Linked DNA regions of Variovorax paradoxus. The protein of the gene in region 2 interacts with the protein of the main gene of each other region in a pairwise test. Links are inferred from orthologs where the notes say so. Each region holds a gene or a part of one and is shown on either strand. Other genes may lie near its edges.

What was found.
Region 1: the proteins of grpE (region 2) and GOQ09_RS25785 interact in binary tests that used the Escherichia coli proteins (3 or more experiments, as listed by UniProt). The link is inferred for Variovorax paradoxus from one-to-one orthologs.

Annotation. Positions count from the first base shown.
Region 1 is NZ_CP046622.1:5,519,099-5,522,332, forward strand. Bases 36-2,956 are described here. They hold GOQ09_RS25785 (Nramp family divalent metal transporter), read right to left. Parts: upstream 2,200-2,956; coding sequence 871-2,199; downstream 36-870. Other genes in these bases: GOQ09_RS25775 (M4 family metallopeptidase), read left to right, coding at 36-503; GOQ09_RS25780 (protealysin inhibitor emfourin), read left to right, coding at 500-838; GOQ09_RS25790 (putative quinol monooxygenase), read left to right, coding at 2,315-2,623; GOQ09_RS25795 (hypothetical protein), read left to right, coding at 2,708-2,956. Also shown: more of GOQ09_RS25775, read left to right, coding at 1-35; more of GOQ09_RS25795, read left to right, coding at 2,957-3,234. UniProt on the Escherichia coli protein: H(+)-stimulated, divalent metal cation uptake system. Involved in manganese and iron uptake. Can also transport cadmium, cobalt, zinc and to a lesser extent nickel and copper. Involved in response to reactive oxygen.
Region 2 is NZ_CP046622.1:1,868,518-1,871,572, reverse strand. Bases 314-3,055 are described here. They hold grpE (nucleotide exchange factor GrpE), read left to right. Parts: upstream 314-1,285; coding sequence 1,286-1,825; downstream 1,826-3,055. Other genes in these bases: dnaK (molecular chaperone DnaK), read left to right, coding at 1,943-3,055; GOQ09_RS08685 (FKBP-type peptidyl-prolyl cis-trans isomerase), read left to right, coding at 666-1,016; GOQ09_RS08690 (winged helix-turn-helix transcriptional regulator), read left to right, coding at 314-572. In the rest of the region: more of GOQ09_RS08690, read left to right, coding at 120-313. UniProt on the Escherichia coli protein: Participates actively in the response to hyperosmotic and heat shock by preventing the aggregation of stress-denatured proteins, in association with DnaK and GrpE. It is the nucleotide exchange factor for DnaK and may function as a thermosensor.

The DNA.
Region 1 (3,234 bases), 3.7 Mb from region 2 along the record:
GGCAGTCGGGCGCGCTCAATGAATCGGTCTGCGACGTGTTCGGTGTTCTGGTGAAGCAGCACTTGCTCAAGCAGACGGCGCAGCAGGCCGACTGGCTCGTAGGTGCGGGGCTTTTCACCGCCAAGGTAGAGGCACGCGCGTTGCGCTCGATGGCCGAGCCCGGCACGGCCTACGACGATCCGGTGCTCGGCAAAGACCCCCAGCCCGCCCACATGAAAGACCTGGTCGTCACACGGCAGGACAATGGCGGCGTGCACATCAATTCCGGCATTCCGAACCGCGCCTTCTATCTTGCGGCCACGGCGATCCAGGGCCCGGCCTGGGAAACAGCGGGCCGCGTCTGGTACGACACCGTGTGCGACAGGCGGCTGCGCCAGGACGCCGATTTCCTGGCCTTCGCACAACTGAGCGTGGAGAATGCAGCCAGGCGCTTCGGCGCCGACAGCGCGGCGCACAAGGCCATCGGCGCCGCATGGAACACCGTGGGGGTCACACCATCATGATTCAGCTTCCGCCTCTGGACCAGGCTTCGGTCGTGCGAGTAACGCGCGAAGGCGGCGTTGCCTACCTGCCGGGCCTTTCGCGGCCGCGCAGCTACCAACTGGGCAATTGCAGCGAAGAACTGCGCCAGCAGATCGGCGAGGCCTTGCAAAGTGCCGCACCGCACGCAGGGCAGCGCGAAGAACCCGGCTCGCAGGGCGGTGACCAGCGCTTCTACCGCGTGGAGGTGGTGGTGGAGAGCGCCACCACGCAGTCGGGTTCGGTCAGCTTCGAAGTGCCCGAGAACGAAGCCCCTGAAGCATTGGTGCACCTCTGGAAAGACGCGGCCGACCGCTGAGGCGCGCCCTCCAGGCTTGCCAAGGCCTCAGTTCAGAGCCCGCCGCGAATCGTCGACACCACAAGCCATACGTTGGCCGAGCTGATCACGCCAAACAGTCCCCATGCCAGCAGCTTGACGACCGTGCCGTTGGCAAAGCCGCCCATCATGGCGCGGCTGCTCGTGAAGCGGATCAGCGGCCACATCGCGAACGGCAACTGAAAGCTCAGCACCACCTGGCTCAGCACCAGCATCTTGCCCACGCCGCCGTCGCCGAACCACCACACGCCCAGAAAGGCCGGCCCGAGCGCCAGGGCCCGTGTGATGAGGCGGCGCTGCCAGCACGGAATCTTCAGGTCGAGAAAGCCTTCCATGATGATCTGGCCCGCGATGGTGCCGGTGAAGGTCGAGCTCTGGCCCGATGCCAGCAGTGCAATGCCGAACAGCGTGGCCGCCACCGCACTGCCCACGATCGGTTCGATGAGCCGGTAGGCATCGTCGATCTCCGTCACTTCCACATGGCCTGTGCTGTGGAAGGCACTGGCCGCCAGAACCATGATGGCAGCGTTGACCAGGAGGGCGAGCGAAAGCGAGATCACCGCGTCGAAGGTGCAGAAGCGCACCGCCTCGCGCCGCGCCGCATCGCTGTCGGCCACCAGCCGGGTTTGCACGATGGATGAGTGCAGATATAGGTTGTGCGGCATCACCGTGGCGCCGACAACGCCGATGGCAAGATACAGCGCGCCGGGCTGCTGCAGCCGCTCGAAGCTCGGCGCAAAGCCCATGGCCACGCCGAACCAGTTGGGCTGCGACATCGCAAGCTCCACCACGAAACAACCCGCGATGGTGCCCACCAGCCCGAGCACGATCGCCTCGACGCGCCGGAAGCCCGCGCCTTGCAGCCCCAGCACGAGCAGCGTGTCGAACGCAGTGATTGCAATGCCGACCGGAATCGACACGCCGAACAGCAGATGCAATGCGAGCGCGCTGCCCAGCACCTCGGCCAGGTCGCAGGCCACGATGGCGAGTTCCGCGCCCAGCCACAGAAAGCGGCTGACGCGCGGCGAATAGTGCTCGCGGCAAGCGCGTGCGAGATCCTTCTGCGCCACGAGGCCGAGCCGCACGCACAGCGTTTGCAGCAGCATGGCGGCCAGGCTCGCAAGCAGCACCACGAAGAGCAGGCCGTAGCCGAAGCGCGAGCCGGCCTCGATGTCGGTCGCCCAGTTGCCCGGGTCCATGTAGCCGACCGACACCAGCAGGCCGGGGCCCGCGTAACGCAGGAGCTTCTTGCCGAAGGGCAGGTCCTGCGGGACCGCCACGCTGCCTTTGACCTCGGAAGGGCAGAACGGCGCGGTGGCGGTGCGGGGCAGCGGAAAGAACATGCGGGCGATGATAGGGGTGGCGCATCGGGTCTCGCGCGGGACCGACACCAAAGCGCCGGATCTTTTAGATTCGACGCTCGCCATTCAATCACTCACAACACCGGAGTCCGTTTCAATGATCCACGTTGTCGCCGTCATTACCGCCAAGCCCGGCCAGCGCGCCCAGTTGCTCGAAGCCTTTGCCGCCAACCGCGCGGCCGTGCTGGCCGAAGAAGGCTGCATCGAATACGGCGCCACTATCGACGCGCAGGGCGTTCCGTCGTCGAAGGCCAGCTTCGGGCCCGACACCTTCGTGGTAATTGAAAAGTGGGAAACACTGGCCCACCTGCAGGCGCATGCCGTCGCGCCGCACATGAAAGCCCATGGCGAGAAGACCAAAGCACTCGTTGAGAGCAAGCTGATCCACGTGCTCGAACCGGTCTGACAGCCACGGCACGGGCCTTCGCGCGCGGCGCAATGCCTGCTACCCTCGCGCCGGGATCAGGCATCCCGAGGAGGGACTCACGGCATGGCGATCTTCTTCAGACCGCTCGGCTGGCGCGTGCGCGCTTTCACTTTGGGGCTGGGCGCAATGGCCGCGGCCTTGCTGTCGGCCGGTTGCGCGCAACTCGCTGCGCCGCCTTACGCAGCCGACTATGAAGCGCTCGACCGGCTCGAGGCCACCCGCCCCGGCATGGTTGCCGTCGCCAAGGTGCAGCCCACCGATCCGAACGACAGGATCAACGCCCTGAGCCTGCGCCGCGCGAAGCTGCTTTCGCCCAGCGGCACCTTCGCGCAATACCTGGAGGACGCGCTGATGCGCGACCTGGGCGAGATATCGGCCTATGACCCCAAGGCTCCGACCCGCATCGCGGCGCGAATACTGGTCAATGAGCTCGACCTTGGCGTGATCAACGGCACGGGCCGCATGGACGTGGAACTGGTGGTGACGCGCGCCAACGCGCAGCGGCTGCGCAAGACCTACCGCGGCGAGATCGCCTTCGATTCGAGCTACGCGAACATCGTCGCCGTGCCCGCCGGGCAAGCCGCCTACCC
Region 2 (3,055 bases):
CTTGATCCTTGCGCTATAGTCGCCGACCAACGAGCAGCCATAGCAAGCCAACAAGAACGCGAGGCACCGGCCCTGCCGCCAGGACCGATGGCCCGCCCAGCCCCGAGGAGATGATGTCGATGAGTACCAAGGAAAACGCAGCCATCAGCCAGCTGCTCGCACTGCTCGAAGCGCGCTATGCACTGCGCGTGCTCTGGGCGCTGCGGGACGGGCACGCGCAAACCTTCAGGCTGCTGCAGGACAGTGTCGGCGGCATCACTCCCAACACGCTCAATACGCGCATCAAGGAACTGCGCGAGGCCGGTCTCGTCAGCCATGGCGGCGACGGCTACAGCCTCACGGTGAGCGGACAAGACCTGCTCAAGCGGCTGTCCGACCTGCAGGCCTTTGCGGGCAAGTGGCAGCTGGGCCAGGTCAAGAAGGCCGCAGCACCGGCGCCTGCCGCGCCCTCTTCATCGCCAGCGCCTGCTGTGCCTGCGGCACCTGCTGCTTCTGATTCGGCGGAGTCTTCGGCACCGGCACCGTCCGCCCCGCCCTCATCATCTACCCCGCCCGCCGACCCTGCCAATTGAGCAGGCCGGCAGGCCGGCCGCGGGGCATCGGTAAACTTCGCGCCTTCGCTGGTCCATCCATTCATCATCCAAATTGACGCAAGGAGCGTTCACATGCCTACCACTCCCTCCGGCCTCCAATACGAAGACACCACCGTGGGCGACGGCGCTGAAGCCAAGGCCGGCCAACACGTGCACGTGCACTACACCGGCTGGCTCTACAACGACGGCGTGCAAGGCGCCAAGTTCGATTCGAGCCGCGACCGCAACGACCCCTTCGCGTTTTCGCTGGGTGCGGGCCAGGTCATCAAGGGCTGGGACGAAGGCGTTGCCGGCATGAAGATCGGCGGCAAGCGCACGCTGATCATTCCCGCTTCGCTGGGCTACGGCGCACGCGGCGCCGGCGGCGTGATTCCTCCCAATGCCACGCTCAAGTTCGACGTCGAGCTGCTCGACGCGCACTGAACAGGCCAGGCGCGCCCCCAGGCTGCGCGGCACTTCGTGTCCGCTTCGCTTACCCCCTACCGGGGGCGACACCAGCGGCCCGGCAAAGCCGGTTCCGCGGTGTCCCACGTGAAATTCACTTCGCACCCCCTGTTGCGGCCACTTAGGCCGCATTTTTTCGCTTGAAATGCCCCTGACCAGCCCCAAGTGGCTGGCTATCGTTTGTTTCCCGGCACACGCCGGTTCTTTGAAAAATGTCTGACCCGCAACAATCCGCACAGAATTCTCAAATGCTGCAAGGCGAGCCAAGCCCCGAAGAACTGGAGGCCGCACAGGCTGCCAACGAAGCCGAGGCGCAAGACGCCCTGGCTGCAGCCCAAGGCGAACTCGCCGCACTGCAGGCCAAGAATGCCGAACTGGCCGATCAATACCTGCGCGCGCAGGCCGACGTGCAGAACGCGCGCCGCCGTGCCGACGACGAGATCACCAAGGCGCGCAAGTTTGCAGTCGAAGCCTTTGCGGAGAGCCTGCTGCCAGTGACGGACAGCCTCGAAGCCGGCCTGGCCATCAAGGACGCCACGCCTGAACAAATCCGCGAAGGCGCCGAAGCCACGCTGCGCCAGCTGAAGAGCGCGCTCGAACGCAACAAGGTCATCGAGGTGGCCCCTGCCCCCGGCACCAAGTTCGACCCGCACCAGCACCAAGCCATCTCGGTAGTACCCGCGCCCGACCAGGAGCCCAACACCGTGGTGAGCGTGCTGCAGAAGGGCTACACCATCAACGAGCGCGTGCTGCGCCCGGCGCTGGTCACGGTCAGCGCGCCCAAGTAATCCGCTCTACCGATACACACGATTCCCACAGGAAATCCCCGCTTCATACCTTGAATCGCGTCGGGTTATCCACAAGTTCATAACAACATATTTTTCAGGCTTTCAGGAGTAAAGAACATGGCAAAGATCATCGGCATCGACCTCGGCACCACCAACTCGTGCGTGTCGATCATGGAAGGCAACACCACGCGTGTGATCGAGAACTCGGAAGGTGCGCGCACCACGCCGTCGATCGTGGCTTACCAGGAAGACGGCGAAGTGCTGGTCGGTGCCTCGGCCAAGCGCCAGGCGGTGACGAACCCCAAGAACACGCTCTACGCAATCAAGCGCCTGATCGGCCGCAAGTTCGAGGAAAAAGAAGTCCAGAAGGACATCGACCTGATGCCCTACACCATTGCCAAGGCCGAGAACGGCGACGCATGGGTGGAAGTTCGCGGCAAGAAGATGGCGCCCCAGCAGGTCAGCGCCGACATCCTGCGCAAGATGAAGAAGACCGCCGAAGACTACCTCGGCGAGGCGGTGACGGAAGCCGTGATCACGGTGCCTGCCTACTTCAACGACGCACAGCGCCAGGCCACCAAGGACGCCGGCCGCATCGCGGGCCTGGACGTCAAGCGCATCATCAACGAGCCCACCGCTGCAGCCCTGGCCTTCGGCCTGGACAAGCAGGACAAGGGCGACCGCAAGATTGCCGTGTATGACCTCGGCGGCGGTACCTTCGACGTCTCGATCATCGAAATTGCCGACGTGGACGGCGAGAAGCAGTTCGAAGTGCTGTCGACCAACGGCGACACCTTCCTGGGCGGCGAAGACTTCGACCAGCGCATCATCGACTACATCATTGCCGAGTTCAAGAAAGAGCAAGGCGTCGATCTGAGCAAGGACGTGCTGGCCCTGCAGCGCCTGAAGGAAGCGGCCGAGAAAGCCAAGATCGAGCTGTCGAACAGCGCGCAGACCGACATCAACCTGCCCTACATCACGGCCGACGCCTCGGGCCCGAAGCACCTGAACATCAAGCTCACGCGCGCCAAGCTCGAGAGCCTGGTCGACGAGCTGGTCGAGCGCACCATCGCGCCCTGCCGCCTGGCCATCAAGGACGCCGGCATCAGCGTTTCGGACATCAACGACGTGATCCTGGTCGGCGGCATGACCCGCATGCCCAAGGTGCAGGAAAAGGTGAAGGCCTTCTTCGGCAAGGAGCCGCGCAAGGACGTGAACCCCGATGAAGCC